2 regions of the Duganella zoogloeoides genome follow, and region 2 is predicted to be linked to the other one. Evidence: riboswitches for the same ligand, from Rfam matches in the RefSeq annotation. Region 2 holds a riboswitch; the other holds the start of a gene.
What was found. A riboswitch is a leader RNA that binds a small molecule or an ion and turns the genes downstream of it on or off. The one in region 2 is predicted to bind thiamine pyrophosphate.
Positions count from the first base shown of each region.

Region 1: it holds a riboswitch for thiamine pyrophosphate, as region 2 does, so the genes downstream of both, thiC (phosphomethylpyrimidine synthase ThiC) here and SR858_RS17465 (TonB-dependent siderophore receptor) in region 2, are expected to answer to the same signal.

Region 1 is NZ_CP140152.1:550,472-566,079, forward strand. It holds gene SR858_RS02500 (valine--tRNA ligase) at 1-1,967, opposite strand, end outside; gene SR858_RS02505 (hypothetical protein) at 2,064-3,161, opposite strand; gene SR858_RS02510 (hypothetical protein) at 3,200-3,988, opposite strand; gene SR858_RS02515 (Crp/Fnr family transcriptional regulator) at 4,182-4,814, shown strand; gene SR858_RS02520 (CHASE2 domain-containing protein) at 4,835-6,694, shown strand; gene SR858_RS02525 (hypothetical protein) at 6,694-7,515, shown strand; gene SR858_RS02530 (CHAT domain-containing protein) at 7,512-10,238, shown strand; gene SR858_RS02535 (ligand-binding sensor domain-containing diguanylate cyclase) at 10,246-13,326, opposite strand; TPP riboswitch at 13,494-13,602, shown strand; gene thiC (phosphomethylpyrimidine synthase ThiC) at 13,674-15,590, shown strand; gene thiS (sulfur carrier protein ThiS) at 15,604-15,608, shown strand, end outside.
Region 2 is NZ_CP140152.1:3,942,849-3,958,456, reverse strand. It holds gene SR858_RS17480 (S46 family peptidase) at 1-1,319, shown strand, start outside; gene pnuC (nicotinamide riboside transporter PnuC) at 1,353-1,997, shown strand; gene SR858_RS17470 (AAA family ATPase) at 1,994-2,533, shown strand; gene SR858_RS17465 (TonB-dependent siderophore receptor) at 2,648-4,783, opposite strand; TPP riboswitch at 4,842-4,938, opposite strand; gene SR858_RS17460 (Imm26 family immunity protein) at 5,129-5,620, shown strand; gene SR858_RS17455 (hypothetical protein) at 5,634-6,341, opposite strand; gene SR858_RS17450 (sensor histidine kinase) at 6,338-7,717, opposite strand; gene ompR (osmolarity response regulator transcription factor OmpR) at 7,732-8,433, opposite strand; gene SR858_RS17440 (hypothetical protein) at 8,680-9,081, shown strand; gene SR858_RS17435 (flagellar assembly protein A) at 9,297-11,228, shown strand; gene SR858_RS17430 (flagellar assembly protein A) at 11,296-13,161, shown strand; gene SR858_RS17425 (LysR family transcriptional regulator) at 13,158-14,081, opposite strand; gene SR858_RS17420 (sulfite exporter TauE/SafE family protein) at 14,171-14,929, shown strand; gene arfB (alternative ribosome rescue aminoacyl-tRNA hydrolase ArfB) at 14,932-15,330, opposite strand; gene SR858_RS17410 (chemotaxis protein CheW) at 15,458-15,608, shown strand, end outside.

The sequences.
Region 1 (15,608 bases), 2.9 Mb from region 2:
GCGTTCGACAGGTCGGCGTCGCTGGCGCTGCAATCCTTCTCTTCCGTGTTCATCAGCACGAAGCGGGTGGCGTTCCACAGCTTGTTGCAGAAGTTGCGGTAGCCTTCGGCGCGGCCGAGGTCGAAGTTGATGTTGCGGCCCAGCGAAGCGTACGACGCCATGGTAAAACGCACGGCGTCGGTACCGTAGGCGGCGATGCCTTCCGGGAATTCCTTGCGCGTGGCCTTTTCGATCTTGACCGCGTCTTTCGGGTTCATCAGGCCGGTGGTGCGTTTGGCCACCAGCGCATCGATGCCGATGCCGTCGATCAGGTCGATCGGGTCGAGCGTATTGCCCTTCGACTTGGACATTTTCTGGCCGGTCGAGTCGCGCACCAGGCCGTGCACGTACACGGTCTCGAACGGCACCTTGCCGGTGAAGTGCAGGGTGAACATCACCATGCGCGCCACCCAGAAGAAGATGATGTCGAAGCCGGTGACCAGCACCGACGACGGCAGGAACGCTTTCAGGTCGGGCGTTTCTTCGGGCCAGCCCAGGGTGGAGAACGGCACCAGCGCCGACGAGAACCAGGTATCGAGCACGTCGGCGTCGCGGCGCAGCGGACCGGTGCTGCCGGCTGCCTGCTGCTTGACCAGCGCTTCGGCTTCGGTCTTGGCGACAAAGATATTGCCGGCTTCGTCGTACCACGCCGGGATTTGATGGCCCCACCACAGCTGGCGCGAGATGCACCAGTCCTGGATGTTGTTGAGCCACTGGTTGTACGTGTTGCTCCAGTTTTCAGGGACGAACTTGATGTCGCCGCTGGCCACTTTTTCCAGTGCGGTTTCAGCGATCGATTTGCCGGGGAAGAACGTGCCTTCCGGCGCCGGCTTGCTCATGGCGACGAACCACTGGTCGGTGAGCATCGGCTCGATGACCACGCCGGTCCGGTCGCCGCGCGGCACCATCAGCTTGTGCTTTTTGACTTCTTCGAGCAGGCCGGCAGCTTCGAGGTCGGCAACGATCTGCTTGCGGGCGACAAAACGGTCCATGCCGCGATATTGCTCGGGCGCTTCGTCGTTGATCTTCGCTTCGAGCGTGAAGATCGACAGCATCGGCAACTGGTGGCGCTGGCCGACCGCGTAGTCGTTCTGGTCGTGCGCCGGGGTGATTTTCACGCAGCCGGTACCGAACGCCTTGTCGACGTATTCATCGGCGATGATCGGGATTTCGCGGCCGACCAGCGGCAGGGTCAGCATCTTGCCGACCAGCGCAGCATAGCGTTCGTCGGTCGGATCGACCGCCACGGCGACGTCGCCCAGCATGGTTTCCGGACGGGTGGTGGCCACCGTGATGGTGCCCGAACCGTCGGCCAGCGGGTACTTGATGTACCACATCGAGCCGTCTTCTTCTTCCGACACCACTTCGAGGTCGGAGACGGCGGTGCCCAGTACCGGGTCCCAGTTGACCAGGCGCTTGCCCCGGTAGATCAGGCCCTGCTCGTGCAGGCGCACGAAGACGTCGGTCACGACCTTCGAGCGGGTGTCGTCCATGGTGAAGTATTCGCGCTGCCAGTCGGGCGAGGCGCCCAGGCGGCGCATCTGGCCGGTGATGGTGGAGCCCGATTTTTCCTTCCACTCCCACACGCGCTTGATGAATTCGTCGCGGCCGAGGTCGTGGCGCGAAATCTTTTGCGCGTCGAGCTGGCGCTCCACCACGATCTGGGTGGCGATGCCGGCGTGGTCGGTGCCCGGGATCCAGGCCGTGTTATGGCCCAGCATGCGGTGGTAGCGCGTCAGGCCATCCATGATGGTCTGGTTGAACGCGTGGCCCATGTGCAGGGTGCCGGTGACGTTCGGCGGCGGCAGCTGGATGCTGAAAGAAGGTTTGCCGGCGTCGAGGGTGGCGGTGTAGTAACCGCGCGATTCCCACTCCGTACGCCAGAATTGTTCAATGTCGGCGGGCTCGAAAGACTTGGCTAATTCCATGATTGGGCAGAGTAATTTGCGAAAACAGCCATTATAGATGACGCGGCGCGGCATGGGCTGGCGACTGGCGCCAGCCCGGCGCTTTCAGAGAGCTTCTTACTGTCCGCAGGCGTTGGTGTTGATATCCCAGGTCCAGTTGTTGTTGATCGCATCATAGACGCGCGGCGCCTGCCAGCGTTCCTTGCGGCCATTCTCGAAAGTGCGCACGCAGCTGCCGTTGGTGCACGAGTTGGAGCAGCGCACCACGTTGCGTTGCGTGCTGGCCACCCGGGTTGCGGCGCGCTTTTCGGCGGCGGCGCGGGCTACGGCAGCGGCCCGTTTCTTGGCCACGGCGGCGATATCGGGCAGCGGCACACCATCTTCGCGGGTTTTGTCGAAGCCGTTGAACGCGCCGGCCTTCGTCCATGGCTGGTCCAGGGTGGCCCGGATGGCCGCGAGCGAGGCGCCGCGCGCGCAAGTGGCTTCGTCATCACCGACATACAGCCCGGCCGAATTGTCCGCAGGCAAGCGCGGCGCGCGATCGGACGGCGGTCGCGCGCTGAGGCCGAACAAGGCGAAACAGACTCTCTCATTGTCCTTCTTCATGGTAAAACTGCTGTTGTACAGCACAGCAGTAACGTGGCGGTAATCAACCGCGGCGCCCAGGTCGTAGCCGTGCAGTGCATCGAAGGCGGCTGCTTTGGTACTGTCGCTGACGTCCTGCGAGGACAGATTGATCATGCCGTTGTCTGCCTTTTGATTGGCGCGCGTGCCGCCGCTGCCAAGCAGCCGGCGCATCGCCTCGACAGACGGCACCGGCGCCCTGGCCAGCGTCGCAATGGCTTCGCGCAGCGCCTCGGCGCGGCAGTCGCCGCTGTCCCAATCCTTGGTCACGTTTTCGTAGCGCATGATGGTGTCGTGCGTGGCCGCTGGCCGGCGCGCCATGCGCCCGTCCGCGCTGGCGATGGTGAGGCCAGCCACGGCCACGCAATAGCCGTTGTTTTGCACGCGAATCGCGCTGGTGATCGCCCACGTGGCCAATCCGCGCTCGGCCATGGTTGCCTTCATCGACGCCGGCAGGTTGGTGTCGAGGTAATCCTGTAAGCCGTTCAGACCGGTCTGGTCGATCACGGCAGGCTTGGCGGCCATGGCCGGGCCAGCCAGGCACAGCGCGGACAGCAGGGCAGCGAAGAACAGTTTGCTGTGATGTTTCATGGTGCGGAACTCCTCGTATTGAAATGATTGTTCTGGAATCAGCGCGGCGCGCTGGAATTGAGCAGGTACACGCCCTGTTGCAAGCCGTCCTGCGACAGGCGCCAGTAGTTGCCGGCGTCGGCCACGGTGGGCTGGCGGCAGTCCCACCTGGTGCCGGCCGGCGCCAGGTGGCACAGCGACAGCGCTTGCGTGCTCGGGAAGCGGCTCTTGGCGATGGTGAACACCACGCTGCCGCTGGCCGGCGTAAAGTTGCTGACGAATTCGAAGCCATCGACGTGGTAGCCTCCGGCCTGCGCCATCGGCAGCGCCGGTTGCCAGTAGCTGGTCCAGGTCAGTTGCGGCAAGTTGTAGCCCGGTGTGGCGCCCGGCAGCCAGGCGGGCGTCGTGTAGCGCAACCGCGCCACCTGCGACACGCAGGCCACCGAGTTGCGGCCCAGCGCCGACGACATCCGCACGCCCATGCCGGTGGCCGCGTCGGCGACGCCGCTGGAGACGACGCTGCCTTCGATGCCACGATAATCCTCGATCGACACATTCATGGCGAATGGACCGGTGCTGGTCTCGGTGTTGCCGCCGGCCGAGACGACGGCATGCGAGTAGTAGGTCGGATTGCCGGTGTGCATGGGGCGTTCCTGGCTCCAGCCGTTGGCGGCGGCATCGGCGGCCGTCGGGGTGCGGGCGCCGCAATACTCGACCAGCGGCAGGAAGCTGGCGCTGTCGCCGGGCGGCAACTGCACCTCGTCGCCGGCTGCGGCGCCGCAGCCGGCCAGCAGGCCGGCCATCATGGTGGTCAGGATCAGGGAGAAGCAAGGCAGGGCAGGTTTCATGGAGCGCTTTCGGACAAGTTGGAAGGTTGGCGACTGGTAACCATTCTCGTCCTTGTACGCGCTCCTGCCACGGGCGCAATCGACACCCGCAGTGTCGAATATTCTACAACACGAAGTTGTTGAAAAGAAATAACATAGTTTATAATCGGCAATATTTTTTGCCGGTATGATCCCGGCCTAGCCGGAGAACTCCATGCCCGCACTCCCCGCCGACCACGTCTCGCCCGCCATGCTGGCGCTGGCCGCCAGCGGCGAGCGGCGCCATTACCCGCGCCGCACCCGCTTCATCAGCGAGGGCGACGAAGGCGACGCCATCTTCGTGATCCTATCCGGCCGGGTCAAGGTGTTTGCCAGCGACGAACAAGGCAAGGAATTCCTGTTCGGCACCTACGATGCCGGCACCATCCTCGGCGAGATGGCGCTCGACGGCCAGCGCCGCAGCGCCTCGGTCGAGGCGCTCACCGACGTGCAGTGCGCCGTGGTGCCGATCACCGTGCTGCGCCAGCGTATCGCCGACGATCCCGTGTTCACGCTGGAACTGATCCGCACGCTGATCCAGCGCAGCCGCAATACCACCACTTTTTCGCGCCGGCTGGCGCTCGACAGCGCCTACCAGCGCCTGGCCGCCATGCTCAACGAACGCGCTGTCATGCGCGACGGCCAGCGCGTGGTGGCCGAGGCGCTGAGCCAGCAGGCCATCGGCGAGCGCATCGGCGCCTCGCGCGACATGGTCTCCAAGCTGTTCAAGGAACTGGTCAAGGGCGAATACCTGCGCCACGACAAGCAGCAGATCGTGTTGCTGCGGCCGTTGCCGGCGCGGTGGTAGCGCGCCGGATACGCGGTGCCATGGGGCGCTGGCGTGACGGTCGTCGCGCTGTGCTGGCGCGCCTGGCAGGTCGGCGCGAGTCAGCGTGGGCGCCGCGGTTGCGGCGACTCGCGCTGGTGCCGGCCGTGGTGCTGGCCTGCCTGGCGCTGGCTGCCACGGCGCCGCTGCAGCGGCTGGCGCTGCCATGCCTGGACCTGGGCTGGCAGCTGTTGCGCGGCCTGCCGCCTGCCAACGATGAGGACAAGGGCCGGCAGGTGCTCATCGTCGGCATCGATGAGGCGTCGATTGCCGCCAGCGGCAAGCCATTTGCCCTGATGCACGGCGAACTGGCGCAATTGCTCGATGGCCTGCGTCTCGGCGGGGCCAGCGCGGTCGGCCTCGATCTCGTGCTGCCGCCCCGCAGCCACGCCGCGCTGCTGCCCGGCGCCAGCCGGCAACTGGCGCTGGCGCTGGCATCGGTGCGCGATCACGGCATGCCGCTGGTGATCGGCGCGCCGCCCACGGCTGCGGCTGCCGCCGATGATGCGGCGCGCCTGTATGCCGCCATCGTTGGCGAAGCGGGGCTGGCATCGTTGCAGGTGCCGCAGGACGCGGACGGCGTGCTGCGCCGGGCGCCGGTGGTGGCGGCGGGCGCGGGCGCCGCCACGCAGGGCGGCTGGCCGGCGCTCAGCGCGCAACTGGCGGCGCAGCTGGGCGCGCCGGTGCGCGCCGGTTACGTCGATTTCCGCCTCGGCGCACCATTCGATTACGTGTCGCTGGCGCATGTACTGGCGTTGGTGCGCCAGGGCGACCATGACCGCCTGCGCGCCCTGTTCGGCGCCCGCGCGGTACTGGTCGGCGCCATCCTGCCCGACCAGGACCGGCAACGCTTGCCCGTGGCGCTGGCCGGGTGGGAACGGGGCACGACAACGGCAGGCGTGGTATTCCAGGCGCAATTGCTGCGCAGCCAGCTGGCGCAGCGCATGGTGCAGCCGCTGTGGCTGGCCGAGGCGGGCGCCGCGCTGGTGGCGGGGCTGCTGCTATGGCGGCTGCGCCACCGGCCGCGTGCCGCCACCGTGGCTGCTGCCAGCGTGGCCGTGCTGGCAGCGATGTTGACGCTGCTGGGCCTGTACTACCGGTGGCTGGCCCTGCCGCTGGCCTGCTGGCTGGTGCTGCTGGCGGGCGTAACCTGGTGCTGGTGGCGCGCCTACCGCGACCAGCGCGCCGGCCAGCGCCGGCTGCGCAGCATCTTTGCCGGCTACGTCAGCCCGGCCATACTCGAGACCATCGTCAGCGGCGACCTGCGCGCCGGCCTGGCCAGCCAGCGCCAGCCGCTCGCCTTCCTGTTCGCCGACCTGCGCGGCTTTACCGCCCTGTGCGCAGTGCTGCCGCCGGAACAGGTGATCGCGCTGCTGAACCGCTACTACGCCGCCATCACGGTGCCGCTGCACCACCACGGCGGCACCATCGACAAGTTCAGCGGCGATGGGGTGATGGTGTTTTTCGGCGCCCCCGCACCCAGCGCCAATCCTTGCCGCGACGCGCTGCTGGCGGCCCACGGCGTGCTCGCTGCCCTGGCGCTGCTCAATGCCGAACTGGCGCGCGAAGGCAGGGCGCCGCTGCGCGCGGGCATTGGCATCGCCTACGGCGACGCCGTGCTCGGCAACGTGGGTACGCCCGAGCGCCACGATTACACAGCCACGGGCGCCGCCACCGCGCTGGCTGCCCACATCCAGCAACACTGCAAGCGCACGCCCCACGCGCTGCTGATGGCGCGCGAAGTGCTGGTGCGCGCTGCGCTGGCGCCCGCAGCTGCCGCCGGCTACGTGCTGCTGGACTGCCATCTCGACAAGCATGGCCAGGTGGCGCTGGCCGCCTACCCCGATGTGAAAGGAAGCTGATGGACAAGCGATGGACTGGATGGCTGCTATTCTCGGCGCTGACCGGCTCGGTGCTGGCGGCACACGCCGCGCCGCTGCAGGTAACGCAAGTGCACGGCACGGTACAGCAAGGTGCGCGCAGCGTGCGCCTGCTCGACATGCTCGACGATGGCGCCAGCCTGACGCTGGCCGAGGCCGCCATACTGGTGGGGTGGGACGCGCAGTCGGACCGGCGCTATGTGTTTGCCGGTCCCTCCCGCGTAACGCTGACCGTCAACGGCCCGGTACTGGCCGGATCCGGCAGCATGCAGGTGCTGGCGCCGCGCCGCCCGCTGCGCGCCGCCCCGAACGAGGCGACGGTCATGGCCGGCGCCATCATGCGCTCGGCCACGCCGTCCGCGCCGGCGCCAGCCCATGCCGCGTTGTCACCGGCATCGACTGGCGCGCCGGCACAGCAGGCGGACCGGGTGCTGCCGCTGGCGCTGGCGACGTTCAACTGGCGCAACCGGCCACACATCGGTGACTGGATTTTCCGGCTCCACGACGGCAGCGGCGCGCTCGTGCACGAGGCCACGGTGGCGGCGCCGCGCTACCGCCTGCCGCCACAGCTGCTGCTGGCGCCTGCGCAGGCTTACCGCTGGTCGGTGGCCTGGCACGATGGCAGCGCCGTGGTGCAGGGCCCTTCCCAGCCGGTGCAGACGATGGCGCGGCAGCCGGTGGTCATGCCGGGTGCGCACGCCAGCGCCGCTGAACGCGCCGGCGCGGCGCTGCTGTTGCGCGACAACGGCCAGCTCGAACAGGCGCGCCAGCTGGCGCCGGCGCTGCTGGATGACACGCCATGAGCGGGCCGGCCTGGCCCGGGTCGCATTCACTGCGCCGGCAGCAGGGCCGCGCTGCGCTGGCGCTGGCCGTGCTGCTGTCGCCAGCCATGGCGCCAGCGTCGGTCGCAGCCGCGCCCGTGTCCGCGCCCGTGTCGGCAGCACCATTGCGGGCGCAGGTCGAAGACCTGGCCGGTTCCGGGCGCTACCGTGCGGCGCTGGCGCAAGCGGAACCGGCGCTGGCGCTGGCCGAGCGCAATTTCGCATCCGGCACGCCGGCGGCGCAGATGGCGCTGCTAGAAGCCCTGTACGCCGTTGGCCACCTGCGCTACCTGGCCGGCGACGCGCAACTGGCACTGCAGCATTACAGTCGTGCGCTGGCCGTCAGCCAAGGCGTTGCGCCGCAGCTGGCGCTGCGCTGGGCACCGATCCTGGTGCCCGCTTTTGACGAGCTGGCGAAACGGCGCGGCGCCCATGCGCTGGCCGTGCAACAGCTCGCACCCGTGCTGGCCTACCCCGGCATGGAGTCCGCCGCCGCCTGGTCGTTGCGCTTCGATGTGCGCAGCCGCCTCGGACGCGCCGCCCTGCGCGCCGGCGACGCGGCAGTGGCGCAGCGCGAGCTGGCGCTGGCCTTCGAGGAGCGCGTGGCGGCGATCGGCATCACGCTGCAAACACCGATCATGGTGGCGCACCAGCGCCAGGTGCGCGGCGACCTGACCACCTTGCGCAACGTCCAGCAGCGCATGCTGGAAACCGTGGGCGCCCTGGGCCAGACCCGCCAGATCAGCCGTGACGATGGCCGGCCTGCACGCGATTATGCGGTGCGCCATGACTGGCTCGAAGCCGATACCCCCGCCGCCAACCTGGTACGGCTGCACGCAGCCGAGCCGGAATGGCTGCTGGCGTTTTATCACGGTGCGTTTGCCGACTACGCGCGCAAGATGCAGCAGGTGCCGCAGGAGGAGGGCTATGTCGAACTGGAAATGGAATACGCCGTATTCGGCGCCTACCTGTCGGCTGCGGGCCGCTGGGCGCCGGCCGCCGAGGCCATCGTCCAGGCATTGCGCCTGAATGCGCTGCGCTTGCCGGCAGAGCAGGCGTACCTGACGCCGGATCACATGGTGGCGGCATTGGCCACGCGCCGCGCGCTCGTGCACCTGGCCGTATCGCACCAGCTGGCAGCCGATGCTGCCGATGCAGCCGGTACTGCAGGCGCCGCCGGCGTGCGCACCGTGGTCGGCGAACTCATGCAGATCAAGGAACTGTCCGGCGCTGTACGCCTGGGCCGCGCCGCCGCCCTGCGGCAGGCACTGGCGGCAGGTTCGGACCCTGTCGAGGTCGTGCTGGCGGCGCTGAACCGGCTCGACCCCAATGCCTCGTTCGAGGCGTATGCGCAGTACAGCAACCTCGACTTGCAACTGCAGACGCTGCTCGTGCCCTATACGGCGCCGTTGACGCTGACGCCCGGCGCCCGCCTGCTGGCCCAGGTGCAGGGCGCACTCGGTGACGAGGTGCTGCTTGCCTACAGCGTCCATCAACCGCTCGACTTTGCCACGATGACGTGGCAGCCGCCGCGCTACCTGGGCCAGCTGGTCAGCGCGCAGCGCGTCACCATGGCGGAGCTGGGGCCGGCCGCAGCCATCAACGCGGAGCTGGCCGACTGGCGCGCGGCCCTGCTGGCGGGCGCCGCCACCGAGCACGCAGGCGGCGCAGCAGCAGCCACTCCCGTTGCCGCCGTTGCTGGCCTTGCCGACGCATTCGGCGTCGAGGCTGTCGCCGCGGGCGGTTCCGACGTGCCGTATCGGCGCCTGTTACAGCCCTTGCTGGGCAAGCGCGCCGCCGCCGCGTCCTACGTGGTGTGGCCCGATGCCGAACTGGCGCAACTGCCGTTCGAGGCGCTGGTCGATGACAGCGGCCAGTACCTGCTGGCGCGCGGTCCGTGGCGTTACCTGGGCGCGGTGCGGCAGTTGCTGGCGGCGCCGTCCGCCAGTCGCAGCGGCGGCGCTGCCGTGGTGCTGGGCGCCCCTGATTTTGACGCCGGACCGGCCCCGGTGGCGCCGGCCGTCGCAGCGGCGGCGCTGCGGCCAGCGTTGCAGCAGCTGCGCTTCAAAGCCTTGCCGGCGGCGGCAGGCGAAGCTGCTGCAGTGGCGGCGGCGTTGCGCGGCGCCGGCCAGCCGGTGCAGTTGTACTCGGGCGCGCAGGCCAGCACGCAGGTGCTGCGCAAGCTGCATGGCCCGCGCTACCTGCACCTGGCCACGCACGGCTTTTTCCTCGGCGAAGCCGGTGGCGGCAGCGAAGAAGTGCTCGGCAAGGATGGCCAGGCTTACCTGCACGACATGCAGGTGCCGCAATTTAACAGTGGCCTGGCGCTGGCCGGCGTCAACCGTGCCCCGGCCGCCATCGGCAATCCCGGTCTGCTGTTCGCTTCCCAGCTGGCGCAGCTCGACCTCGACGGCACGGAACTGGCGGTGCTGTCGGCCTGCGAGAGCGGCGCCGGCATGGTCGTGGCAGGCGAAACCGTGGACAGCCTGCGCCAGTCGCTCGAGGCGGCCGGCGCGCGCAGCGCCGTCACCACGCTGTGGCCGGTATCGGATGCCGCCAGTGCCGACCTGATGGGACATTTTTACCGCGGCCTGGCCGCCGGCTTGGACAAGGGCGAGGCGTTGCGGCAGGCCAAGCTGGCGCTGGCGCCGCGTTGGCACCACCCGTATTTCTGGGCGCCCTACGTGCTCAGTGGCGCGCGCTGATGCAGCGTCAGTCGGCCAGCCACCAGGTATTGCGTCCCGCCGCCTTGGCGCGGTACAGCGCCACGTCGGCCTGCTTGTAGAGCTGTTCGTGGCTGTGGCCGCGCTGGTGCACCGCCGCGCCCACGCTGGCGCTGATCTCGATCGTCGCCCCTGCGGGCAGCAGCAGCGGTTGGGCCAGGTCGTGAAGCATGCGTGCGCACATGGGCGCCAGGGTGGCGCGGTCGGTGGCCTGGCCCAGCAATACGGCGAACTCGTCGCCGCCCAGGCGGAACACCCGGTCCGACTCGCGCACCGCCGCCAGCAGGCGTCCGGCGGCCGCCACCAGCAGGGTGTCCCCGGCGTCGTGGCCATAGGTGTCGTTGACCGGTTTGAAGTGGTCGAGATCGACCAGCAGCAGGGTGAAGCCGGGGCTGCCGCGCTCGGTTTGCGCCACCAGCAGGCGCAGTTCGTCGCTGAACAGGCGCCGGTTGGCCAGGCCGGTGAGGGGATCGCTGTAGGCCAGGGTTTCCAGCTGGGCCTGGGTAGCGCGCAGTTCGGCGGTGCGTGCTTGCACCATCGCCTCCAGTTCGCGCTGGCGCCGGCGCAGGTACCGGGTGCGGAGCTGCATCAGGCCGGCCAGCAGCAACAGCGCCAGCAGCACCGCGCCCAGGCGCGCCCACGGTTGCTGGTGCCAGGCGGTGAGCACCCGCACCGGCACTTCCAGCGGCGCCGACCATTCGCCGTTGCGGTTCGAGCCGCGCAGCAGCAAGATGTAGTCGCCCGGCGGCAGGTTGGTGTAGCTGGCGCGGCGGGTGGTGGCGTCGGTGCCGATCCAGTTGCGATCGAAGCCCTTGAGCTGGTAGGCATAGCGGTTGCGTTCGGGCGCGGAATAGTCGAGCGCGGCGAATTCGAGCGAGAAGCCGCGCTCGCGGCCTTCCGGCGTGACCGTGATCGGCGCGGCCTTGCGGCCGGCGACGTTGTAGATGCCGCTGGGGATTTCCTGGTCGCCCAGCAGGATGCGGGTCACTGCCACTGGCGCCGCGTAGCGCCACGGTACCTGGGCGCGGGTGCGCAGCACGGTCAGGCCGGACAGGCCGCCGAACACCAGTTCGCCGGACGCGGTGCGGGTGCCGGAATTGGTCCAGTACAACGGCAGCTGCACGCCGTCGCCGGCGCCGAACGCCTGCACCGCCAGCGTGCGCGGCGCGATGCGCGCCAGGCCATTGTCGGTGCTGGCCCAGATCGCGCCATCGACATCTTGCAGCACCATGTTGGCGCTGTTGTCGGGCATGCCCTGCAGCTTGCTGAAGCGGCGGAAGCGCCGCTGGCCGTCCGCGTCGGTGCGTTCGAGCAGGATCACGCCGGTGCCGAAGTTCGACAGCCATAACCGTCCCTCGCGGTCGAGCAGCAGCGACGACACGTAGCCGGGCGGCAGGCGGTCGGCCGTAGCGAGTTCTGTGGGCACCAGTTCCACGCCGGCGCTGGCGCCGTCGTGGCGGCCCAGGCGCGCCAGCCCGGTGCGGGTGCCGATCCAGAGATCGTCGCCGGCCACCAGCAGCGCCGTCACGCGCGGATCGCCCAGGCGCTGGATTTCGTGGCGCAGCAGGCGCGCCGTGTCGCGGCTGTCCGCAGCCGGCAGTTGCAACGCCCGCACGCCTTCCAGGTCGCCCAGCCACAGCATGCGGTCGCTTACCGCCAGCGCCCACACTTCCTCTTTGAGCGCGCGGCCCGGCACCGGCACCACGCGCGCGCTGCGGCCGTCGGCGTCCGCGCGGTACAAGCCTTGCTGGGTGCCGAGGTAGATCTCGCCATCGGGCCCGGGCACGATGGCCAGTACCCGGCCCTTGGGCAGCCCGGGCACGGTCGCCGCCTGGCCGCCCAGCGGATCGACGATCTTGACGCCGCCGCTGGCGATGGACAGCCACAGGCGGCCGTCCGGCGCCTGCATCATGGCCGGCACGCTGAGCACGCCGCTGGCGTCGGCACCGAGGTCGCGCACCGTGGCGATCGCGTCCGACACCGGTCCGTGCTGGCTGACGCCGCCCATGGTGGCCACGAAGACGATGCCGCCGCGCTCGCGGAACATGGTCATGATGTTGTTGTCGGGCAGGCTGTCGGGCGTGTCGGCGCGGTGGCGGATGCGGCGCGACTCGCCGCTGCGCACGTCCAGCACCACGATGCCGCCCGCGCTGCCGTCGGTGCCGATCCACAGCTGGTCGGGCGCCGCTTCGATAATCGATACCACGCGCTCCTGCTGCAAGGTCGATGCCGGCCCGCTTTCGCGCACCGCCGTGGCTTGCAGCGTGGCCGCATCGAGCAGGAAGGCGCCGTTGGCGCGGGTGCCGGCCCAGATGCGCCCGGCGCTGTCCTGGAACAGCGCGGTGAACGCCGGCACGGTTCCATCGCCCACGGCCACCGGCCGCACGCGTTGTTGTTTATCCAGCAGGAACAGGCCGCGTTCGGTAGCGATCCACAGCCGGCCATCGGCCGCGCGCAGCAACTGGTTGATGCCGGCGACCGGCAGCGACGCTCCTGCAGCGTAAGCCATGCGGGTGACCACGCCGGCGGCGTCGATGCGGTCGATGCCGGTGCCATGGCCCACCAGCAGGCCGTCCGCGCCGTCGTCGGCCATGGCGGCAACGCCGCCATTGGCCAGGCCGCCGGGACCGGCGCGGTAGCGCACGAAGTTGTCGTGCGCAGCGTCATAGCGCGCCACGCCGCCCGAATTCATGCCGATCCACAGGCGGCCCCGTTGGTCGATGTGCAGGCTCAGGATGTAGTTGTCGGGCAGGGTGTCGGTGCGGGCGGCGTCCGCCCCGTACTTGGTATAGCGGTTGCCATCCCAGCGCAGCAGGCCGGTCTGGGTGCCGATCCAGACAAAGCCCTGCCGGTCCTGGACAAACGCTTCGCCGCCGGACATATCGGCTTGCTGGTAGTGCCTGAACGCGGTGTGGGCCAGGCGGCTCCAGCGCTCGGCGGCGCAGGCATCGGCGGCGCATGCCAGGTGCAGCATGACCAGCATGACGATGGCAAGCAGGCGGCCCCATGCCGCCTGCGCCAACGCTGGCCATGCGCCGCTGGCGCCGCCGCGTGCGGGGCGCGCCGGCATGACATGGCAGCGATATCTATTGCTTATTAGCATGAAGCCACTATACCGTAGCGTCCATGGTGAGCGTTGTGGCATTTTTGCTACGAGCGGGGCGTCTTTCATCGAAGGTCGCGCAATCGCGGCGGGGCGGTTATAATCGTCGCGCTGCCCGGTGGCTTACACCGGGCGGCACACGCTAGGGGTCCTGCGCACGGCATACAGCTGTGGCGCGGGTGAGAAATACCCTCCGAACCTGATCTGGATAATGCCAGCGAAGGGAAGCTCAGGACAACGCCGCCACGGTTTTCGTGGATATCTGGTGTCGTCCTACCTCCTTTGCTGGCTCCTGTAGCCAACCAAGGAGCCACATGAACGCCCACCAGAAATTCCTGTCCGCCACCGCCACGGTGGACCAGGCAGCGATCCACCCGCTGCCCAATTCCAGCAAAGTCTATATACAAGGCAGCCGTCCCGACCTGCGCGTGCCGATGCGCCGCATCACCCAGGCCGACACGCCCGCCTCGTTCGGCTTCGAGACCAATCCACCGGTTTACGTGTACGACACGTCGGGTCCGTACACCGACCCCGAGGCCGTGATCGACATCCGCTCGGGCCTGGCCGCCACGCCGCGCCTGCCTTGGATACTCGAGCGCGACGACACCGAGGAACTGAGCGGTCCCACGTCCGAGTACGGTCAGGCGCGCCTGGCCGATCCGGCGCTCGCCGAGCTGCGTTTTAATTTGCACCGGCTGCCGCGCCGCGCACGGGAAGGGCGCAACGTCACCCAGATGCACTATGCGCGCCAGGGCATCGTCACGCCCGAGATGGAATACGTGGCGATCCGCGAAAACCTGCGTCGCCGCGAGTACCTGGCCGAATTGAAAGACTCCGGCCCGATGGGCCAGCGCCTGGCCGATTTGATGGGCCGCCAGCACCCGGGGCAGTCGTTCGGCGCCAGCATCCCGCTGGAGATCACGCCCGAATTCGTGCGCGACGAAATCGCCCGTGGCCGTGCCATCATCCCCGCCAACATCAACCACCCGGAAGTGGAGCCGATGATCATCGGCCGCAATTTCCTGGTCAAGATCAACGCCAATATCGGCAACTCGGCGGTCACGTCCTCGATCGGCGAGGAAGTGGAAAAGATGACCTGGGCCATCCGCTGGGGCGGCGACAACGTGATGGACCTGTCCACCGGTAAGCATATCCACGAAACGCGCGAATGGATCATCCGTAACAGCCCGGTGCCGATCGGCACGGTGCCGATCTACCAGGCGCTGGAAAAAGTCAACGGCAAGGCCGAAGACCTGACCTGGGAAATCTTCCGCGACACCCTGATCGAGCAGGCGGAACAGGGCGTCGACTACTTCACCATCCACGCCGGCGTGCTGCTGCGCTATGTGCCTCTGACCGCGAAAAGGCTGACCGGCATCGTCTCGCGCGGCGGTTCGATCATGGCCAAGTGGTGCCTGGCGCACCACCAGGAGTCGTTCCTGTACACGCATTTCGAAGAGATCTGCCAGATCATGAAGGCCTATGACGTGTCGTTCTCGCTTGGCGACGGCCTGCGCCCCGGCTCGATCTACGACGCCAACGACGAAGCGCAACTGGGCGAACTGAAAACCCTCGGTGAGCTCACGCAAATCGCCTGGAAGCACGACGTGCAGGTAATGATCGAAGGCCCCGGCCACGTGCCGATGCAGCTGATCAAGGAGAACATGGACCTGCAACTGGAACAGTGCCACGAAGCGCCGTTCTACACGCTGGGGCCCCTGACCACCGATATCGCGCCCGGCTACGACCACATCACGTCCGGCATCGGCGCCGCGCAGATCGGCTGGTATGGCACGGCCATGCTGTGCTACGTGACGCCGAAGGAGCACTTGGGCCTGCCCGACAAGAACGACGTCAAGGACGGCATCATCACGTACAAGATCGCCGCGCACGCGGCCGACCTGGCCAAGGGCCACCCGGGCGCGCAGATCCGCGACAACGCCTTGTCGAAAGCGCGCTTCGAATTCCGCTGGGACGACCAGTTCAACCTGGGACTCGATCCCGACAAGGCGCGCGAATTCCACGACGAGACGCTGCCGAAAGACTCGGCCAAGGTCGCGCATTTCTGTTCGATGTGCGGCCCGCATTTCTGCTCGATGAAGATCACCCAGGAAGTGCGCGAGTACGCGGCTGCCAACGGCATGACCGACGGCGCCGCGCTGGCGCAGGGCATGCAGGTCAAGGCGGTGGAATTCATCAGGAACGGCGCCGAGCTGTATCGCAAGTTGTGAAGGGACGCTATCGATGAT
Region 2 (15,608 bases):
CGTCCGAAGTGCGCGCCGCGCGCGACGTGACGTTCCCGCAGCGCGTGGCCGAGATCCAGGCTGATCTCGACGTCATTGCCGCGTCCACCAAAGGCAGCCCCGCCAACGAAGTGCGCTATGCCAGCGTGGCCAAGAGTCTCAACAACGTGATGAAAAAGGCGCAGGGCCTGTCCGACGGTTTCGCGCGCAAGGACATCGCCGCCATCAAGGATGCGCAGGATGCCGAGTTCCGCGCGTGGTACGCCAAACAGCCGGGCAAGTCGCCGCAACTGCTGGCCGAACTCGATAGCGTGATCGCTGCCGATATCGCCCTGTCCGACGAAGAATTCGGCCACGGCGTGGCGTTCACCAGCGACCTGCTGAAGAGCGCTACCACCCTGGTACGCCTGGCCAACGAAGGCGCCAAGCCCGATGCCGAGCGCGAAGTGGGTTATCAGCAGCGCGACCAGAACATGATCCGCGCGCGCCTGAACCGCCTCGAGCAATCGTACGTGGCAGGCGTGGACCAGGCGCGCTTCACCGCCGCCCTGCAACGCTACGCCAAGCTGCCGAAGTCCCTGCACGTGCAGGGACTGGACGCCTTGCTGCCGGCGCCGGACGCCGTGGCCGCGCTGTACGCCAACACGGAATTGGGCGACACCGCCAAGCGGGTGGGCTGGATGGGCAAGGACGCCGCCGCCGTGAAGGCCTCGAACGACGCCTTCCTGCAACTGGCGTTAAAGCTCGACGGCGTGACGCAGTCGCTCAAGGATCGCCGCGCTGAACTGGACGGCAATCTCGAACGCGTGATCCCGCAGTACATGGCGGCCGTGATCGCGTGGAAGAAATCGCAGGGCAAGCCGGTGTACCCGGACGCCAACTCCACGCTGCGCGTGACCTACGGCACCGTGGCCCCGTACTCGCCGGCCGACGGCATCACCAAGGGCCCGTTTACCACGGTGGAAGGCATCGTCCAGAAGCATACGGGCAAGGATCCGTTCAACGCGCCGCAAAAGCTGCTCGACGCGATCAAGGCCAAGCGCTACGGCCAGTTCAAGGATCCGGTGCTGGGCACGGTGCCGGTGGACTTCCTCACCAGCGCAGACACCACGGGCGGCAATTCCGGCTCGGCGGTGATGAACCGCAAGGGTGAGCTGATCGGTCTGAATTTCGACTCCACCTACGAGTCGATCACCAAGGACTGGTATTTCGATACGGAGATCACCCGCGCCATTCACATGGATATCCGGTATATGCTGTGGATCATGACGGAGGTGGACCATGCCGACAACCTGCTGCAGGAAATGACCATCAAGTATCCAACCAAGGCCGCGAAGTAAGCCATGCACGCACTGACAGACCTGCTCGGGTATATGAACCTGCCATTGCACCTGGCGGTGTTCGTCACGACGCCGCTCGAGCTGCTGTCGTTCGTGCTGGCGGTGGTCACGGTGTGGCTCAACATCCGCCAGAGCCACTGGGCCTGGCTGTTTGCGATCGTCTCGTCGGCCACCTACGCGATGGTGTTCTTCGGCTCGCGCCTGTACGGCGATATGGGCTTGCAGTTCGTGTTCATCGCGGTATCGATCTATGGCTGGCGCCAGTGGCTGCGTGGCGATGGCCATCATGCCGCATTGCCGGTCACCGCGCTCGATGCGCGCGGGCGCTGGCTGGCGGTGGGCGGCTGGTTTGCCGGTTTCGTGCTGCTGGCCATGTTCCTCAAGACCTGGACCGATACCGACGTGCCGCACTCGGACGGTTTTCTCACCGCCGGCAGCCTGGTCGGACAGTTGCTGCTGTCGCGCAAAAAGGTGGAGAACTGGCACGTGTGGATCATTGTCGATGTGCTGTACGTGGGTCTGTACCTGCACAAGAACCTGATGCTCACCGCGATCCTGTACGCGATTTTCGTGGGCATGGCAATCGTGGGCCTGCGCACCTGGCAGCAGTCGGCCGGCATGCCCACCGGCGGCGGTGGCAGTGACGGCGGTGGCGGACGCCGGTTGGTGCTGGAGTGACTGTCGGCGTGGTGGAGCAAGCGTTGCCGGTAAAAGTGGCCATCCTGGGCACGGCATCGTCGGGCAAGACCACGCTGGCGGCGGCCCTGGCGCGCGACTACGGTACCGTGTGGGTGCCGGAATACCTGCGGGAGTTTGTCGATACCGAGCAGCGCATTCCGGTTGCGCAGGACCAGATCCATATCGCCCGCACCCAGCTGGCGCGCGAAGCCATCGCGGCGCCGCTGGCGCACCGCTACCTGTTCTGTGACACCACGCCATTGATGACGGCCGTGTACAGCCGCCATTATTTTCAGGGGATCGACGCCGAGCTGGCGCTGCTGGCCGACCGCCACCAGCGCGACTACGCCGTTACGCTGGTGACTGCGCCCGACATTCCGTGGGAAGCGGACGGCCTGCAGCGCGAATCGGAGCAGGTGAGCGTGACCATCAACGCGATGTTGATGGAAGAATTGAAAAGGCGCGCCATTCCCTACCTGCTACTCACCGGCACCCTCGCAGAACGCCTTGCCCAAGCCAGCCGCCACCTACCTTAGCATTTCCCACTTCGGGGTCAGTGCCGACATTTGGACACGAGCCCATCAATATGATGACCAATACCGGTGGATTAAGTTCAAAAATGTCCGAATGTCGGCACTGACCCCGAAGTATTAGAAGTCGAACTGTGCCGAGATGCGGCCGGTGCGGGACGCGCCCGGGATCAGGTAGCCGCCCAGGTCTGGCGTGACATCGCGCCAGTAGAACTTGTCGAAAGCGTTGTCGATGCCGGCGCGCAGCGTGGTGGCCACGCCGCCGATGCGGGTGGAGTAGGCCGCCGCAAAGTTCACCAGGTGGTACTTGGGCACGAACACCGTGTTCTCGGCATCGAAGGCCTTCTTGCCCGAATACTGCCAGTTGGCGCTCACATTGAGTCCCTGTACCTGCGGCACCGCGTAGTCGGCATACACGGACGACTTGAACGCCGCCACGTTGGTCACGCGCTTGCCGTCCAGGCTGGCCGAGCCGGTGCCGCTTTGCTTGGTGCTCAGCCCTGTGGCGGTGATACCGACGGTGAGTTCGCGCGAGGCGCGGCCACTGAGGCCCATTTCCAGGCCACGGTTTTCCGCTTCGCCGCTGCGCACGAACATATTGGACGCATTGTCGACGTATTCCAGGCCCTTGCGGATCTGGAACAGCGCCACCGTGGCGCTGAGGTCGGTGCGGATGTCGGCCTTGACGCCCAGCTCCACCTGTTTCGACTTTGCCGGTTCCAGCGCCTGCCGTTCGTTCAATGATCCCTTGGGCGCCACGCCGCCATGCTCGAGGCCTTGCGCGTACGACGTGTAGAGCGAGACGTTGGGACGCAGGCTGTACACCAGCGCCACGCTGGGCAGCCAGAAGCCGGCATCGGTCAGGGCGTTGGGCTGGATCACGCCGGCCTCGTTTTCACCGACGTACTGGTTGCGGCGCACCTGCACGTAGCGCGCCCCGGCATGCAGCTTCAGTTGTTCGGTGAGGCTGACGATATCCTGGGCGAACAGCGAGCGCTCGTTGGTGTAGCGGCGCTCGGACACCGGGCCGCTGGTGCCGGGCGCCGGCGGCACGATCACCGGGTGGTAGATATTGCTGGTACCCGAGTAATCGTACAGGTCGTCGCCCCATTTTTCGCGGTTGCGCATCAGCGAGCTGCCGAACGTGACCTCGTGTTCGATCGCGCCGGCGGCAAAGCGGCCCTGCAACAGCGCCTGCACCGTCAATGGCGACTTCTTTTCGCCTTCGCTGATGTAGTTATACACGTCGTAGTCGCCATTGCCGCAGAAGCCAGGGTACAGGTCCTGCGCGCCGCAGCCGTAAGGGAAGGCCGTGTAGTCATCGCGCTTGAAGGTGTTCTGGTTGGCGCTGACGGTGGTTTTCCATTCGGGCGAGAAGGTGTACTCGAAGCGTGCGCCGATATTGCTGCTGATGGTTTCGACCGGCCGCGCCCACGGCTGGTCGTTGAGCATGGTGTCGGCATCGATTGCCGGCAGCGTGGTGTTGCCCAGCAGCTGGAAGCCGGGGGCGGTCAGCTGCGACTTGCGCTGGTAGTCGGCGTCGATTTGCAGCAGCGCCTGCGGCGAGATGCGCCAGTCGAACGCGCCCGAGATGAACTTGCGGTTGCCGTCGGCGCCCTTGACGATCGAGCGCAGGCGCTCGGCAGCGACGTTGACGCGATAGCCGAAGCGGGTGTCCTCGAAGCGGCCGCCGACGTCGGCAGCGCCGTACAGCGTGCCGCGCTCGCGGGTTTCGAGCACCACCATGCGGATCGGGTTGTCGGTGGGGCGCTTGGTCACGTAGTTGAGCACACCGCCGGGTGCGGACACGCCGGCCTGCAAGCCGGACAGGCCTTTCAGTACTTCCAGCCGATCCTTGTTTTCCAGCGCGATCTGGGTATCGCCGGCAATCGTCATGCCGTCCTTGCGGTAGCTGGTGCCGTTATCGAGCTTGAAGCCGCGGATCGAGAACTGCTCGGCATACCCGACCGCGTTGTAGGCGTCGGACAGGCTGGCGTCGTAGCGGGCGGCGTCGGTGGTCGAGCGGATCTGCAGGTCCAGCATCTGCTGCGACGTGATCACGTTGAGCGAGGCCGGGGTGCTCAGCAGCGACGCATTGGAAAAGCCGCCGATCGAGGCGGTGCTGGCGCGGGCCTTGGTGGCGCTGACGACGACTTCGGGCAGCGCCTGGTCGGCTTCTTCGGCCATGGCGGCGCCGGCAAAGGAGTTGAACACCGCCACGGCGATGACGGATACGGCAAGGTTGGGTTTGTACATGTCTGCTCTCTACTTGTTCGGCCGGAAGCCGCGAAGAGAGCCATCAAAGGAGGGGAGGAGACCGACTTTTGCGCTTTCCTTCGCTGGCATTATCCAGATCAGGTACGAAGGGTATCTCTCACCCGGAAACAATTCCAGGACCCCTAGCGAACCGCGAGTGTAACACAAACGTCATCATTGAAAGGCCGCATCATGGGACCGCAAGCGCGATTGTCACGCCTGCGTCACGCGTGCGCCACAATCGGCGCCGCCTCGCTACACTGCCACTTTTGCGCCGCAAGGCGCCAGCGAGGCGGGCCCGGCAATGCTGCAAGACCGTCCGCAACGTGTAGTGAAAGGATGGGAATGAGGCAGTCGTATCAAGAAGGTAGTTTTTTCGCCGTGCCATTGCTCGATGGTGGTTACGGCGCCGGCCTGGTGGCGCGTTTGTCGCCGGGCAGCAAGATCATGCTGGCCTATTTGTTCGGTCCCAGGCAGGATGGTTTGCCGGACCTGGCGCAGCTTGCTTCGTTGACCGCGCAAGACGCGGTCAAGGTACTGCGGGTGGGCGACATGGCGCTGGTCAGTGGCCACTGGCGCGTGCTGGGCGAACTCGAAGCTTTTGATCCTGCCCAGTGGCCCATGCCACAATTCCTGCGCCGGGCCGACGCCCTCAAGCGCGCCTGGCGCGTCACCTACTCCAGCAACGATCCGGCCCGCTCCGAGCGCGAGGAGTCGGTGCCTTACGAAACCGTCGGCTTCGAGGCCGATTCGCTGTACGGCTACGGTTCGGCCGAGCTGCTGCTGACCAAGCTGCTGGTTGGCGCCGATCACCCGCTCAACCGCAAATCAGTCTGATCAGGCTGCGCACTCAGCTGCAGCCGACATTCCACGCCGTGTATTCGCCACGGCTTTTGCGCACCGCCACCCGCGCCAGCGTATCGCGGTCGCTCTCGAACACCATGCCCAGCATCAGCGGCGCGCCGGCGACGGGCGCCGCCGGCTCGAGCGCTGCCAGCCGGTACGTCAGCGCGCGATACGGCGCGCATTGCGAATTGCCGGCAAACAGCAGGCGTGCGCGGCCCAGCAGATCGCGGTGCTGGCGCAGCAGCGCCACGGCGTCCACGTCCGCCACCTTCGGGTCCTGCAAGGTGGTGTAGCGCGCTGCCGCGCAGGGCACGGTGGGCGTGGCCAGCCAGATGTACCAGCGCGGCGGTTCGGCTGCTTCCTGCCAGCGCTCGCCCACGGGCGCCTTGGCGTCATAAATAAAACTCGAGCGGATTTGCCGGCACAGGTCCGGGTGCGAGCGGCGCGGTGACGAGTCCATGCGCGCGATCACGCGCCACGGCTGTTTGTTGCCATGGCGTTCGACCTCGAAGGCGGGCGCGAACAACGGCCGCGTGGCCCACGGTCCCTGCGGCACGGCCGCCTGGCGCGCGCTGAAAAAAGCGTCGAACGACGTGCGCTCTTCGGTGGTCGGCTCGCGTTGCTGCAGCGGCATGGCGGGTTTTGCTGCCCAGGCGGGCGCGGCGAGTGCGCCGGCAAGCAGCGCGGCGGTCATCAAGGTCGAATATCTCATGCTGCTTTCATCAGGATCTGGATCGCCAGGCCGCCGCCGTCGCGATTGCGTACCCTCAGTTCGGCGCCATGGCGCTGCAAGACGCGGTCCACGATGGCCAGCCCCAGGCCGGCGCCGTTGGCCTGGCCGCGCGCCGTATCGAGCCGGGTGAACGGTTTGAGCAACTGGCCGATCTGGTCGTCGGGCACGCCGGCGCCGTGGTCCTGCACCTCGATCACCACCCGGCTGGCTGCACCCACGCCCTTGATGCTACAGCCGATATCGATCTCGGTGACGTCCTGGTCGGGCGTTTTGCCGTAGCGGCGGGCGTTTTCCACCAGGTTGTTGATCACGCGTTTGAGGTCGGTGGCGTTGCCCATCGCGTGCAAACCAGGTGCGATGTCGGTCTTGACGCGCACATCGGGAATGCGCGCGGCGTCGTGCGCGACATCGGCCAGCAGTTCGCTGATATCGACGCTGATGAAGCTCGACGCTTCGGTGGGCCTGGCGTAATCGAGGAACTGACCGATGATGGCGTCCATCTGGCCGATGTCGGACTGGATGCCTTCGCGCGCTTCGTCCGACAGGTGGGCCATTTCCACTTCGAGCTGCATGCGCGCCAGCGGCGTGCGCAGGTCGTGCGAAATGCCGGCCAGGATCACCGCGCGGTCCGACTCCACCTGCTGCAACTGCAGCACCATCTGGTTGAACGAGCGGTTCGCTTCGAGGATCTCGTTCGGGCCTTTTTCAGGCAACGGATCGGGGCGCATGCCTTGGGCAAAGGCCCGCGTGGCCTTGGTCAGCCGCCGCAGCGGCAGGTTGACCAGGCTGGAAATGAAGGCCGCACCCAGCAGCGAAATGAGCGACACCACGCTGGCCCAGCCCAGCCACTGGATGCCGGTCAGGCCGCGAATGCGCTCGCGCTCGAGCATCAGCCAGTACTGGTCGTCGTCGATCTTGAACGACACCCAGAACCCGGAGACGCCGTTAACCTTCGACGAAAAGCGCGTGTCCTGTCCCAGCTTGGCGCGCACCAGCTTTTGTATATCGGGCATGAGCGCGTTGTCGGGCGGGGGATCGACCTGGTCGTCGGCTTCCAGCGTGAACACCCGGATGCCTTCGTTGGACACCAGGTCGAACAGCAGCTCGCGCCGCAGTTCAGGCGCCGAGTGGGTGAGGGCGGCATGGGTGATGGTGACCACCGACACCACCTGGGCCGAAATCTGCTGCACCTGCGGATCGTGCTGGACCACGCTGATCATGCCCACCCAGGCCGTCATGCTGGTGGTGGTGAGGGCGCCGAGCAGGATGAAGGTACGCCAGAACAAACCGCTTTTCAGGCTGGCGAGACGGAGCGTAAACAACCATTTGAGCGGTGACTTCGACTTGGACTTCATGTGCTAGCCCGCGCTTAGCGCGGCTGACCCTCCGGAATGAACACATAGCCCAGGCCCCAGACGGTCTGGATGTACAGCGGGCTCGATGGATCGGGTTCGATCAGCTTGCGCAGGCGCGAAATCTGCACGTCGAGGCTGCGGTCGAACACTTCGTATTCGCGCCCGCGCGCCAGTTCCATCAGTTTTTCGCGCGACAGCGGCTGGCGCGCATGGCGTGCGAATACTTTCAGTACCGAGAATTCGCCGGTGGTGAGCGGCACGGTTTCGCCAGCCTTTTTCAGGGTGCGGGTGCCCAGGTCCAGTACGAACTGGCCGAACTCGAAGGTTTGCGGGGTTTCGGACGGTGCGCCCGGAATTTCGTCGGGACCCCGGCGGCGCAGCACGGCGCCGATGCGTGCCACCAGCTCGCGCGGGTTGAACGGCTTGGGCAGGTAGTCGTCGGCGCCCATCTCGAGGCCGACGATGCGGTCCACGTCTTCGCCCTTGGCGGTGAGCATGATGATGGGGGTCTGGTCGCCGGCGCCGCGCAGGCGGCGGCAGATCGACAGGCCGTCTTCGCCGGGCAGCATCAGGTCGAGCACCAGCAAGTCGTAGCGCTCGCGCAGCCACAGCTTGTTCATGGCGGTGGCGCTTTCGGCGGTGAAGACGTTGAAGCCTTGTTCGGTGAGATAACGGCGCAACAGATCGCGCAGGCGCACGTCGTCGTCCACTACCATAATCTTGGCCTGATGGCCATGCTGATTGACGGTATTACTGCCGCCAGTGTTGTTGGAATCAAGCGTAGTCGTCGTCATTTCTCTGCCAAGTTGTCTTATTGATGTTGCTATGGTAACGTCATATTCGCGTCACGAAAACGTCTGTTTTTACCCATTACAAAGTGTTACAAACTTTACCCGATTGGTCTTACTCCCTCGTGCAAACCATCATACACTGCGGGCATGGAATCACCTCTTAGGAACGCCATGTTCATCGACCTCAAAAAAACACACGCGGCAGCAAGCGCATCTTTTTGCGTTCGATCCACCCTGGCTTCCGTCGTGGTGTGCTGCGGTGTGCTGTCGGCACTGCCCGCGCATTCCGCCGGCCAGGACCGCCGTGACGACAATCGTGACAATCGCAGCCAGCAAAGCGCCCCGCGCCAGCAGGATATGCGGCAAGATCTGCGTCAGGATCAGTCGCGCCAGCTCGATCCGCGCAGTTACGAGTCGCGGGCCGAGGAACAGCGCCGCGCCATGCAGGAGAACAACCGCAACGCCGAGATGAGCCGTCGCGTGGGCCGCATGACCGCCGACGAACGGCGCGACCTGCGGCGCCAGATCAACGAAGCCGGCGCCGAAGTCTACGCGCTGCCGCCACGCCGCTGACCTCGGCCTGCATCGCTACCGACAGTTACCATTATCCCGAAGCCCGCCGTGTCCTGCACGGCGGGCGTTTTTGCATGGATGACATTAATGTGTGGCAATTGCATCACATTAGCGATTGCTCAACATGATAATCGTTCTCTTTTGGTTGATGATGTGTAATATTGGTTTATTACACGCAATGCCTGTCGGCCGCGTGTTTTCCTTGGAGGAAGATCGTGGTCCCAGACGTTGCACCCGCAGCGCTATCGGTCGTGTCCGCGCTACCCGCGCCTGACGCGAGCCTGCCCATTGGTTTGATCCTGCGCCCGGACGGCATTTATATCGATCTTGGCCTGCCGCCACCGGCGCGTGCCGCCGCCGTCAACCAGGTGTTTGGCGCCGGCTTTTGCCTGGCCGGTTTGTCCTACCCGGTGCTGATCAAGGCGCTGTACGACGTCGGACCCGACCTGGGCGCCGCGCAGGCCGTGCGTCTGGCCGCTGCCGTGCAGCTGATCGACGGCAGGCGCCTGCCGCTTTACAAGACGCCCAAGCCCGGACGCGGCTACGCCGAGTACTACTTCGAGCCGCTGTATCTCGACGCGGAAGTGCTGGCCGACGGCACCGAGCTGCCCGAGCGCGTGGCGCGGCTCGATATCGACGAATTTGTCGCCGCCATGTGGGGCCACGGTATCCGCTTCGGCATCGACGTGGCGGCGGTGGCCAATGCCATCAAGGCGCCCAAGGCCGAGCGCATCACCTTTGCCACCGACCTCGAACCGGAGCCGGGTTGTAACGCCACGGTGCTCGAGGTGTCGCACGCACTGCACCGCAGCGACGCACCGAAGGAACGCGCCGACGGCCGCATCGATCTGCACAGTTTCGAGAACCGCTTCCCGCAAATCAAGGCCGGCGTGCGGCTGTTGAAAAAAGTGCCGGCCACGCCTGGTTTGCCCGGCTTCGACCTGGCCGGGCGCATGACCGCGCCGGCGCCACCGTCCGACCTGGCGCTGCGGCACCTGGCCGGCGACGGCACCGAGGTGCAGGAACTCGATGATGTTGAATACATCGTCTCCATCCGCGAAGGGTTCCTCGCCGTCGATCCCAAGTCCAACCGCGTATCCGTCACCGACAAGATCGTCAGTCTCGATGGCGTGAGCGGGCGTACCACCGGCAACCTGGAACTGACCGGCGCCTACGAAGAATACGGCGACGTGCAGGAACAGCGCGACGTCACCGGGGGCGACATCACGGTGCATGGCAACGTGTATGGCAACATCCATTCGCGCGGCGGCGCCGTGGTGCTGGACCGGAACCTCATCGGCGGGAGCATCCGCAATGCCAATGGGCCGATTACCATCGCCGGCGTGGCCTCCAACGCGGTGATCCACACCGGCAGCGGCGCGGTCATCGTGGCACGCGCCGAGAACTGCATCATCTCCGGCAGCAGCGTGACCATCGGCGAGGCATCCAACTGCGAGATCGTCGCCGACCTGCTGCGCATTACCATGGCCGAAGGCTGCGCCGTCGCCGGGCGCGACGTGGAAATCGAATCGGCCGGACCGCGCCGCCGCACCGAGATGGTGATCTATGTGCTGCTGCGCGACGTGGCCCGCTTTGGTCAGGAAATCGGCGAGCTCGATGTGCGCCTGGCCGAGCTGGCGCGGGTGCTGGCGGGCCACGAGGAAGAGGCGGCCCGCCTGTCGGCGCTGCCCGACGTACGGCGTTACCTGGCGCTGGCGCTCAAGCTGCGCAACCAGGAGTTGACGGTGTCGCCCGAGCAGGCGCACATCCTGCGCAAGATTGCCGCCGGCGTGGCCGAACCGATGCAGTCGCTCGATCGTCTCAAAAAGGACGGCCAGATCGCGCTGACCCAGCAAAAGCTGCTGCGCGACCGGCGCGACGCAGTGATAGCCGAGCAGGTGGCGGCGGCAGGCACCGCGCGGTGCGGCTTGCACATGGTAAGCGGCGAAACCGTTGTGCGCACCATGCTCTATGGCGGCGCAGGCGACAGCGCCGCGCCGCTGCTGGCGCAGCAGCCGGCCAAGGACATCAAGCAGCGCCTGCGCGGCACCCCGACCGGCGGCGCGGTGCTGTTCTGGGAGAGCGAGGGGGCGCTGAACTGGCACCTCGACCCTCGGCAGGTACACAATCATGGCGGTTCATGCTAGGCTATGGGGCATATTAAAAAAAGTGAAGGGGCGCTCCGCTCCGACGTACATCTTCGTGGGGATTACCGTGTCAAACGCAACGACGTTGAATTCAGGCGCCGAGGGCGAACTGCCCGCAGCGCTCGTCAAGCGTGATGATGGCATCTACTTCGACGTTGCCGCCACGCCCGTGGCGCGCCTGGCCGCCGTCGGCCAGATCTTCCTTGGGGGCGCCTGTTTCGTGGGCCTGCATTACGCCATCTTTACCAAGATGGTCTATAACGCCGGTCCCGACCTGCCGCCCGCGCTGGCCGAACGCCCGCTGCTGCGCTTTGCCGATCGCATCGAACCGTTTCATCCTGCGCGCCGCCAGCTGTACAAGAACGTCAAGGTCATCGGCGGCGAGGCCGAATACTATTTCGAGCAGGTGTATTTCGACGTGCCCGGCCTGCCGCCGCAACCCGCGCGGCTGACCTTCGACGAATTTGTCGCGGACATGTGGGCCAAGGGTATCCGCTTCGGCATCGATGCGCCGGCGGTGCGCGACGTGATCGCCACCGGCCGCGTGGCGCGCATCACGGTCGCGCGGCGCCTGAACGCCATGCCGGGACGCGATGCGGCCATCGTGGAAGTCTCGCGCGACATCCATCGCAGCGACGCCCCGCGCGAAAAATCGGATGGCCGCCTCGATTTGCAGACCTTCCAGAACCGCTTCCCGCAGGTGAAACCGCACGTCAAGCTGCTGCGCAAGGTGCCGTCCGCACCGGGTGTGCGCGGCTTCGAGATGTCGGGCGCGGTGATCGACCCGCCAGCCCCCAAGGACCTGGAGCTGGCGTCGGTGGCCGGCGAAGGCACCATGATCGAAAACTTCCGCGACGGCGAATACCTGGTCTCGTCGGTCGAGGGCTTTCTCAGCGTGGACCCGAAGACCCGCCGCATCTCGATCGGCCCCAAGATCATCAGCCGCGAGGGCGTGAGCGCGCGTACCACGGGCAATTTGCAGTTGACCGGAGAGTACGAGGAGTTCGGTGCGGTGCAGGAACAGCGCCGTGTCGAAGGCGGCAATATCACCATCCACGGCGATGTGTACGGCAGTATCGAATCGCGCGGCGGCGACATTGCCCTCAACAGCAACCTGATGGGCGGCTCGGCTGTCAATGCCGACGGCGCCATCCGCGTGCGCGGAGTGGCTGCCGGCGCGGTGCTGCAAACCAAAAAAGGGGAGGTCGCGCTCACCCGCGCCGAAAACTGCATCATCTCCGGCACCCGGGTGGTGATCGGGGAAGCCAGCAACTGCGAGATCATGGCCGACGAGGTGGTGATCAAGGTGGCCGAAGGCTGCGCGATCGCTGCGCGCCACATCGAGATCGTCCATGCCGGTCCGCGCAAGCAGAACGAAATGCTGTTGTACTTGCTGGTGCCCGACACCGCCGGCTACGACAAGCGGGTGGCCGACCTGCTGCCGAGAGTGGCGGCGGCACAGCGCGAGGCGGTCCAGTACAAGGAGGAGATGGACGCCATCACCAGCCAGGCCGAGGTACGCAACTACCTCACGCTGGCCACCCGCGTGCGCAAGCGCGAAGTGGTGCTCACGCCCGAGCAGGAGCCGCTGTTTCACCGCATGGCGATCGCCGTGGGTCCGGCATTGAAGTCGGTGGGACGCATCTCGCTCGCTCTCAAGGCGGCGCAGGTCCAGGAAGAGCAGGTGCGCGCCGAAGTGGCGCAGGTCGAGCGCAAAAAGCGCGAGTTGATCCACAAGTCGCAATGCTCGGTCCAGTTGCTGACCGGCGAAGTGCAGTTGCGCCCGATGACCTATGTGCCGGATGGCGTGGCGCCTTACGACTATGCGCCCAAGGAACTCAAGGCCAAGGTGCGGGCGTCGGCCGCTGGCCTCCCCACGCTATTTTTCGGCAGTGTCGGGCCTATATACTGGGCGCCCCCGCAGGACAATTAGTCTCCAGGCGCGCCCTGGGGCGCAGTGGCGCCGCGCAGTGCGGCCACCAGTTCGCGCGCAGGGGCGGGCAGGGTGCGCAGGTCGCGCACGCACACGAGCAGCTTGCGCGCGGCCCAGTCGTCGGTCAATTTCACGATTCTCAGCAAACGTTCGTCATCGTGGCGGCGCGCTGCTGTCGCCGGCAGCAGCGCTATGCCCGCGCCACTGGCGCACATGCGGCAGACGGCCTCGAAGCTGCGCAACCGGATCTTGCAGTGCATGCGCCGCCCCAGCCGCGTGGCCTGGCCGGCTGCATACTGCTGCAGCGCGCTGTCGCCGGCCAGGCCGATGAAATCATGGTCGAGCGCATCGGCAAACGCCATGCGCCGGCGCTGTCCCAGTTGCCGCGCCAGCGGGTGGCTGCGCGCCATGGCCAGCACCAGGGTGTCGTCGCAGACCGGGAAGGTGTGCAGCGCGGCGCTGTCCACGGCGTCGGTGATGATGCCGATGTCGGCCGCGCCTTCCGCCACCGCCTGCACGATGTCGCGGCTTTGGCGCTCTTCCAGGTCCACGCCCAGACGCGGGTGGGCGGCCAGAAAGGCGGCCAGCGCATCGGGCAGGAACTCGGTCATGGCCGAGGTATTGCACAGCAGCCGGATTTGACCCTTCAGGCCGGAAGCGAATTGCGCCAGGTCGCCGCGCAGGTCGTCCACTTGCCGGCCGATGATGCGCGCGTGGCGCAGCAGCGCCAGTCCGGCTTCGGTCGGCTCCACGCCGCGCCGGCCGCGTTGCAGCAGCGGCACGCCCAGCGTTTCCTCCAGGCCGCGCACGCGGGCGCTGGCCGAGGGCAGCGCCAGGTGCGCCAGCCGGGCGCCGGCGGTGATGCTGCCGCTGTCGGCGATGTGGGCAAATAAACGCAGGTCGGTGAGGTCGAAGCGCATGGCAGCCTATGTCAATGACGAAGTCTGGCTCAGTATATTCCACATTTGCAGCGCTGCTGCGGAGGAGGACAATGGCAGTCATGGATAACATGACTCTCTTTATTGCGCTGGTCTTCGTGCTGGCAGGCCTGGTCAAGGGCGTGACCGGCATGGGGCTGCCCACCGTGGCCGTGGCCTTGCTGTCGTTGCAGATGGCGCCACTGGAAGCGGCAGCTTTGCTGATTGTGCCTTCGGCGTTGACGAATGTGTGGCAACTGGCCACGGGTCCGGCGCTGTACCCGCTGTGGCGCCGGCTGCGGCCGATGTTGCTGGCCACCTGCGTGGGCACCGCCATCGGCGGCTGGCTGCTGCTCGCGCCAGGCGGTATCGGCACAGCCACGGAAGCGGCGGTATGGACGCCGGCCGCGCTGGGTGTGCTACTGGCCGGCTACGGCGTGCTGGGTTTGTCGGGCTGGCGTGGCAAGGTGCCGGCAGCGGCGCAGCGCTGGGCGGGGCCGCTGGCCGGTGTGGCGACCGGCGCTATCGCCAGCACCACCGGCGTATTCATCATGCCGTCCGCGCCGTACCTGCAGGCGCTGGAGCTGAACCGCGAAGACCTGGTGCAGGCGCTGGGCCTGAGTTTTACGGTATCCACGCTGGCGCTGGCGGCCATGCTGGCCTGGCGCGGCGACTGGCACGCAAATGCTGCCACCGGTTCGCTGCTGGCGCTGTTGCCGGCGACGCTGGGCATCGTGTCGGGCCAGTGGCTGCGCCAGCGCATGTCGGCCGAGGTGTTCCGGCGCTGCTTTTTTGTCGCACTGATCGGGCTGGGCGTGCACCAGTGCGTGCGGGCGGCGATGGCTGGCTGAGGCTAGATCACGACCTTGCCGCGCATCTGTTTGCGCTCGCCGTCTTTCGCCTTGCCGTCGAGCCGGCGGCGCTGCGAGCCGCGCGTGGGCTTGGTGGGCCGGCGCACCGTGGGCAGTACGGCCACGCTGTCCACCAGCTCCTGCAGGCGCCGCAGCGCATCGTCCTTGTTGGCTTCCTGGCTGCGCGATTGCTTGGCCTTGATCACGACCACGCCGTCGCGCGTGATGCGGCTGTCGCGCAGGGCCAGCAGGCGTTCCTTGATATGTTCGGGAAGCGATGAGGGCGTAATGGCAAAGCGCAGGTGCACCGCGCTGGAAACCTTGTTGACGTTCTGGCCGCCCGGTCCCTGCGCGCGAATGGCGTTCAACTCCACGTCGTTGATGTCGATCTGCTGGTTCATCGGCGCATTGTAGCAAACGCGCTGCACGGCGCCCGGAAAAAGTTGATGCTAGTCAACATATGGTGCGGGGTGGGCGGTTACGATGGTGCATGCCTGTTACCGCACGTCCCTGGACGAAAGGATCATCATGTCTCCCATCTCCCACTCAGCGACGCAAACGTCCACCGCGCGGCAGTACCTGGTGTTCCGGCTCGGCGGCCTCGATTACGCGCTCGATTTCAGCAAGGTGCAGGAACTGCGTCCGCTCAAGGAGCTCGAGCGCTTTTCGTCGGATGGGG